3 regions of the Pseudodesulfovibrio nedwellii genome follow, and region 3 is predicted to be linked to each of the others. Evidence: riboswitches for the same ligand, from Rfam matches in the RefSeq annotation. Region 3 holds a riboswitch; each other region holds the start of a gene.
What was found. Region 3 has a riboswitch for cobalamin ahead of SYK_RS12880 (ribonucleoside triphosphate reductase). Riboswitches for the same ligand answer to the same signal wherever they lie in the genome.
Positions count from the first base shown of each region.

Region 1: linked by a shared signal. The riboswitch ahead of SYK_RS17145 (sirohydrochlorin cobaltochelatase) and the one ahead of SYK_RS12880 (ribonucleoside triphosphate reductase) in region 3 are both predicted to bind cobalamin.
Region 2: linked by a shared signal. The riboswitch ahead of metE (5-methyltetrahydropteroyltriglutamate--homocysteine S-methyltransferase) and the one ahead of SYK_RS12880 (ribonucleoside triphosphate reductase) in region 3 are both predicted to bind cobalamin.

Region 1 covers NZ_AP026709.1:3,672,129-3,674,400, forward strand. The annotation lists gene SYK_RS17140 (FecCD family ABC transporter permease) at 1-25, opposite strand, end outside; gene SYK_RS17145 (sirohydrochlorin cobaltochelatase) at 35-1,018, opposite strand; cobalamin riboswitch at 1,140-1,320, opposite strand; gene SYK_RS17150 (chemotaxis protein CheA) at 1,316-2,272, opposite strand, start outside.
Region 2 covers NZ_AP026709.1:3,382,365-3,384,636, forward strand. The annotation lists gene metE (5-methyltetrahydropteroyltriglutamate--homocysteine S-methyltransferase) at 1-1,231, opposite strand, end outside; cobalamin riboswitch at 1,363-1,544, opposite strand; gene SYK_RS15780 (BCCT family transporter) at 2,142-2,272, shown strand, end outside.
Region 3 covers NZ_AP026709.1:2,752,360-2,754,631, reverse strand. The annotation lists cobalamin riboswitch at 887-1,059, shown strand; gene SYK_RS12880 (ribonucleoside triphosphate reductase) at 1,233-2,272, shown strand, end outside.

The sequences.
Region 1 (2,272 bases), 920 kb from region 3:
TGGATATACGAGAAGCGACGGTCATTATATCTTTTTAGGGAAGCATGTGCGTTTGAGCCATGGCGTCTTTCAAGTGGCGTACGTAAATGTCAGCCCATGTGTCGACAGAACCGAGACCGCTCAGGTCGATGGTTACGTCAAAACCCGCCTTGGTCAGCATGACTTTCCATGCATCGTCTTCGTCACCGGCCATATCGTTGGAAGCGTGGTCGCCTGCAACGATCATGAAGGGCTTGAGCAGGATTTTCTTTGACCCTGAAGCTTTGAGGTTTACCAGCATGTCATCGAAAGCAGGATAGCCTTCAACGCAGGCCACAAAGATTGGGTGACCGTATGTTTTCTGCATTTCACTTTGGAACTGGGCGTAAATGCCGGTGGAGAAAAAATCGTTGCCGTGTCCCATGTAGACAAGAGCAGCATTCATTTTTTTGGCGGCATCGACGTCAGCTTTGAGAGCTTTGGTGGCATCGGCGATGTCGTCAGTGTACGGATACACATCTCCGGGCATGCCCAGAGCCGGACGGCCAAGGCGCAAGCTTTTGAAGGGAACGGATTTGGCCTTGAGGGCGCGAATGGAGCGCAAGCCGATCATCGTTTGGGTCAAGTCGGAGAATTCTTCACCGGCAAAAACATGAAGGGACTGCACCGCAATAGCCTTGTAGCCTTCGTCCTGAAGGTCGGCGATGGTTGCCAAAGGACCTTTGACGCTGAGGATGTCAGCAGGCACACCGGCATTTTTTTTCTGCCATGCCGTGTCGTTTTGGCGTTCATGCCAAATGTCACGGATGATGCTTGAGGTGAAAGCGAGTTTGACCGGAGTATCGGGGTAGGCCTTTTCAACTTTGTTGCGAATGTTCAGGATGGATTTGAGTGCTTCGGGATACGATGTTCCGAATGCGGCCAGGACGATAGCGTCTTTGACCGGGCCTTTTTCATGATGTCCGGCCTGCGCCGGGGCCACCATGAGGACCGTGAGAAGACAGGAGAAAAGTACGACATTGAGTCTGTGGATAGACATGACAACTCCAAGAGAGGCTGATTGGGGGAAATGAGAAAACCCTTCCTCGACGATTTTCGAGGAAGGGAAACCGTTTTATCCCTTCGTACCTGTAGTGGTAAGCCCTCGTACCACCGAGGCAAAACCTATGGCTTTCTAGGCAGGTCTTCCGGCTGGCCCCTTCTACTTTCGCCTTCCCAAGGAGAGTCCTCAGTGGCATGAATGAAAGCAGTCTGGCGGGGCGTCACGGCGGCGGGTCCGCTCCCGATTTACACGGGATTCCCTATGAAGTCCTTTCGGACACCTAGAAGGGGTCTACTATGCTTGTAGAGCTGATCGTGTCAAGCTGGCTGTAGCTCCCTGTTCCATACGTTCTTGAAAATGCTGGATCATTTTTTCAGTGTCGATAACCAATGCGTCGGACTCACCCATCATGCCGTAACCGAGGATAGGGATATGGAAGATTTCTTCCACCGGGACTGTGAAGCCCGTGATGACTACTTGCTGTTGTTTGAGCACTTCATCGACCAAAACGGCTGCTTTGTAATCACCTACGCGGACGACAATGGCCTGAGCCATTTCTATATTGTTTTGTTCTGGAATCAGGTCCAGAAGGTCTGCCAGTCTAAGTAGTGAATGAACTTCTCCACGGACGTCCACGGTTTCACGTCCATCGGGCAGCGCGACCACGTCGTTGAGGCGTGGCATGTAAATCTCCATCACATCCCTGCTGGGAACGATAAAGGTATCTCCACCAACTTTGCAGACCAGGGCTTCGACGATGCCTTCGTTGGCTGAGCGATCGAGAGGGATTTCAATGGTAAAGGCTGCCCCTTTGCCCAGTGTACTTTCGATTTCAACATCGCCGTCCAGTGTTACTTTGATGGCGTTGACCACCGCGTCCATCCCGACACCGCGGCCTGATACATCCGTGACCTGTTCAGCTGTGGAAAAGCCGCTCTGGAGGACGAACTGGAGGATTTCTTTTTGTTCGTATTCAGTTTCGGGGTCAGCCAGTCCTTTTTCAAGGGCCTTGGCGAGAATCCTGTCTGGATCAAGTCCACGACCATCATCCTTGACTTGAATATAGGCGTTATCACCTTTACGCCATGCAGCCAGAGTGACGACACCGGCTTCTTTCTTGCCGGCGTTTTTACGACCTTCAGGGTCTTCCAGTCCGTGATCCACAGCGTTTCTCAGCAGGTGGACCAATGGTTCATTGAGGCTCTCAACGATGGTCTTGTCCAGAGCGAGTTCATCACCTTCGACAACGAA
Region 2 (2,272 bases), 630 kb from region 3:
AAGGGGAATTGCGGTTGAACATTTCAGGCGTGATTGCCTGCACTCTTTCGCGGGTTTGGTGATCAATGACATCGGGGTGAGCTGCTCGGGTAAGCAAAGCTGTCTTGTTTTCGTTGAATAACGATGGTGTTTCGGTGGTTGTTGCAGCGTGTTTCAGGGCGGCAACTTCCTCGCATTTCTGAATGGCAAAAGCCATCCACTGTTTGAGTGTAGGGTCCAGTTTTTTTTCTGCGGAGATGTCCACGGGAGAATGGAGGAGTGAGCAACTGGATCCGACCATGATGTGAGTGGCTTTGACTTTTTGGCGAACGATGTTCACTTGTCGTGCTGCAGCTTCAAGATCTGTTTTCCATATGTTCCTTCCATCCACGAGCCCCAGTGAGAGAGTAAAATGTGCTGGCAGCTTGGACAGAACTTCATCCAACTGGTTTGGTCCCCGAATCAAATCAATGTGGATACCATCAACAGGCAGAGACAAAGCCAGATCCAGGTTGTCACCGAGGTCGCCAAAGTAGGTCGTGAGCAGCAGGCGCGTGCTGTTGGTGACTGTACGCAGTTTGGAATATACGGACTGGAATGCAGTTTTGGCTTCGGCTGGGAGGTCGGTGCACAAAATCGGTTCATCAATTTGAATCCATGAACAATGTGCGGCGATTTCTGTGATGATTTCGCAATAAACATCAGTCATGTGTTCAAGGTGGTCCCATCGGTTGCAGCCATCAGTCTCTTTTGCAAGCAGGAGGAAGGTGAGCGGGCCGACAAGGACTGGTTTTGGCGAGTATCCGAGTCTTTTGACAGCTTTTATATCTGCCAGCAGTCGGGAGTTGTCCTTTTTGAAGGGCGTATTGGGGCTGAGTTCCGGGACAATGTAATGATAGTTGGAATCAAACCATTTGGTCATTTCCATGGCCGGAATGCTTTTCTCAGAGTTGCCTCTGGCCATATGGAAGTATGTCTTGCAGTCGACAGTATTCCCGTCATGCTGGAATCGTTGGGGGACTGCTCCAAGCATGGCGATAGTGTCTAGGATGTGGTCGTATAAAGAGAAGTCGCCGACTGGCAGCAGGTCCATTCCTGCCGTGGCCTGAAGATTCCAGTGGCGTTGCTTGAGTTCTCCGGCAGTGGAAACGAGTGCTGTTTCTGTTGTTTCCCCTCGCCAAAATTTTTCAAGTGCCCATTTCAATTCGCGGTTTTTCCCCATTCTAGGAAAACCCAATACGTGCGCGTTCATGTCTACTCCATGTTTCGGGTGAAAGACGAAGAGCGCGAGCCTCGGTTTGTTGGCAACAGAGAATGACACACCGGATGATATGATCCCGTGTCGTTATGAATATCTGCAACACCAACCTGATCGCGAGGTCGTTCGCTCTTTGGCAAGACGTCTTCTGGCTTCCGGCCCCATAGTGTTGAATCCCTTCCCGATAGCGGTGGTTTTCAACGGGTACTGCCGGTTACAGCGGCGCGTCCGCAGCGGTTTTTCACCGCTTTCCGTTTCTCGCCAAATCCTTATATCTAGATTTATTGATATTTGAGAATCCCATAAAAGGCAAGTCGGCTTTGTTCTGTGAGTCTGAAAAGTTGACAGAGGTGAGGTCTTGGCGGAGTTGAACGGTCTGTTTTTCGTATATAACAAGCTGTTTATTCGTCAGTTTTTTATTGTGTGTGCTCTGGGCTGGTGTGTCGTTCGATTTTGTTTTGTCACCTGTGTGTCTCTTGAATGTTTTGTTGGCGTTGTTTGTTTATGATTTTCTTGAATTCATCATTTGATTCAAACCGCATATTTTGCGGTGAAAGAACTTTTTATTTTGTCGTTTCAATTTCTCGAATTTGATAAATCCAGAGCTAACAGCTTGGAATTATATTTTATGTGACGGCAGACCTCTCAGAGTTTTTTTGGATCATATCGCTTTTGACTCAACAAATTTCATAAATCTGGTTGACTAAGTTTCATGCATGGTGCATTGCAGAGGCGTCGAAAGATAGAACGCCGTTCCACTGAGTGGAACAACTGATGCAGAACGGCACAGTAGGGATGAATAATCTCTGTAGTAATTTCAAAACGGGGATAATTTGAAGAGCTGATATAAAAAAATGATTTATTATTTAAAATTAATGAAACAAAATTACTCAAGGAGATAATTTTGAATACCAAGAGCCTATCAGCAAAATATTCTAGCGATACTGATACACATAAAGAATTGAACAGTTTAGTTTTCTGGGTGCCATTTTCACTTATTGCATTTTCTGTGATCATTGGTTTGATTCTGCCAGA
Region 3 (2,272 bases):
TTCAGCCCGTGTTATATATTGGATGAGTATAAAAAAAAGTTGGGATAGGAGTATTGAATATGTTGAAAATTTTATATGACAACAAAAAAAGCATTGTATTTACATCGCTAGTATGCGTTGTTGCTATGTTCATATTTAGAGACTTAACAGTATCAATTGTTGTCGCAGCAGTTGCAACGTCTCCTTATCTAATTTGCGTATTGAGAAATATCAAAAATGACAGCCTCTTCAGATTTTCTGGAATATCATTCTTTACTATTATTCTCTACTCATCCATTCACTTGTTGATAATGGCATTGTCAATTCTCGCATCATATATACTATCGGGAATTGTAGACACTGGCGTTCTACTTAGAATTTTAATGGTGGTCGTGTATTCATTAACATACTGCTTAATTGCACCTTATTTATATAAGACCGCCACGAGCACACATGGACGTAAATACAAGTTTAAATATTATGTCTGTACAATATTCATTATAGGTTTTTCAGAACTATTTATTCATTCTCTTAATAAGCTAGCAGCAATGTATTCAGCAATGGCCCTCGTAGCCGCCCCTCTGGTTTGCTTAAGTTATGTTTTGTCGCTTTACCTGATCACAATCGTCAACTTGTTAAATAATACTGAAGTCGAAAGCTTAAAAAAAACACTACGGGAATAACAAAAGATAATGGTGTTGATCTTAATAAACCGAATAGTGACAAATAAAGGCCAACCACCCAAACCGGATGGTTGGTTTTCTTGAGTTAATCAGCTTTTCTTTATGGGAAAAAATGGATTCACTCTCCTCTTATTTGACATGATAAAAAGTGTCTAACCAAATACAGATGACGGATTGTTCGCGCTTCAGTCTTGCACTCAATCCGACCTTCAGATAGGTTCTCCAAATCACGATGTCCTTCAGGTGGCCGGTAGGCCATAACAGGGAATCCGGTGTAAAGCCGGAGCGGTCCCGCCGCTGTAATCCTCTTGTATTTTGTTCCATCAAGCCACTGCTTTAGCGGGAAGGCGGAACGAACGGGGAGAGCCAGAAGACCTACCTGAAGCGTTTCTGTCGGTGACGGTCCGCGGAGCCCGTTTACAGACAAGAAAGTTCATACCAGACAACATAGTTGCCTGATTTTCAGCGGTCCTGCCGCGTCAATCACAACGGCAACGGGGCAAACAATGCGACGCCGACAATCCTCGGTGTCGATCTCATCCGCATCCCACTGTTTGCCACAGGAAATTTATGCCAATTCAGATTCAAAAACGTGATGGTTGTATCGAAACATGGTCAACCAAACGCATCGGTGACGCCATTTTCAAAGCACTTAAAGGAAGCGGCATCAAAGACCCGCTGCTCGCCAGCCGACTGGCTGGAAAAGTAGAAAAAAAGCTCGACGGCGTTGATGTTCCAGAACAGGAACAGGTGCAGGATACTGTACAGCAGGTGCTCATGGAAGCCCGCCTGTACAAGGTCGCTGAACGCTACATCATATACAGAGAAAAACGCAGGGAACTGCGCACACAGAACGAGGCCTATCTGGACATCTCCGGTGTCACGGAAAGCTACCTCGACAACGTGGACTGGCGTGTGAGTGAAAACTCCAACATGGTCCACTCCTATCAGGGACTCATTCTGCACATGGCTGGCGCGGTTCAAGCGCGGTACATGCTGGAAAAATACCCTGAAGAAGTCCGCATGGCCCACACTCACGGCTACTTCCACATCCATGACCTTTCCTTTGGTCTGGCCGGTTACTGCTCAGGATGGAGCCTGCGCGACCTGTTGCTGGAAGGCTTCAACCTGCGCGACCGTTGTTCATCCACACCGGCCAAGCACTTTGATGCAGCCTGCGGACAAATCGTCAACTTCCTCGGCACTCTCCAGAACGAATGGGCCGGAGCACAGGCGTTCAACAACGTGGACACCTACCTCGCCCCGTTCATCCGCTACGACGGACTGGACTACGAGACCGTGAAGCAGCAGATCCAGAAATTGCTGCACAACCTGAACGCCACGTCCCGCTGGGGCGGTCAAAGCCCGTTCACCAACTTTACCTTCGACTTCGTCCCGCCGTCCCACATTGCCAACGAGGCAATCATCATCGGTGGCCAGTTGCAGGATTCCACCTACGGCGAATACGCCGAGGAAATGGCCATGATCAACAGGGCCTTCCTCGAAGTCATGCTCGAAGGCGATGCCGATGGCCGCATCTTCTCCTTCCCCATCCCCACGTACAACGTGACCAAGGACTTCCCCTGGGAATCCAAGGAAGGCAAACTGCT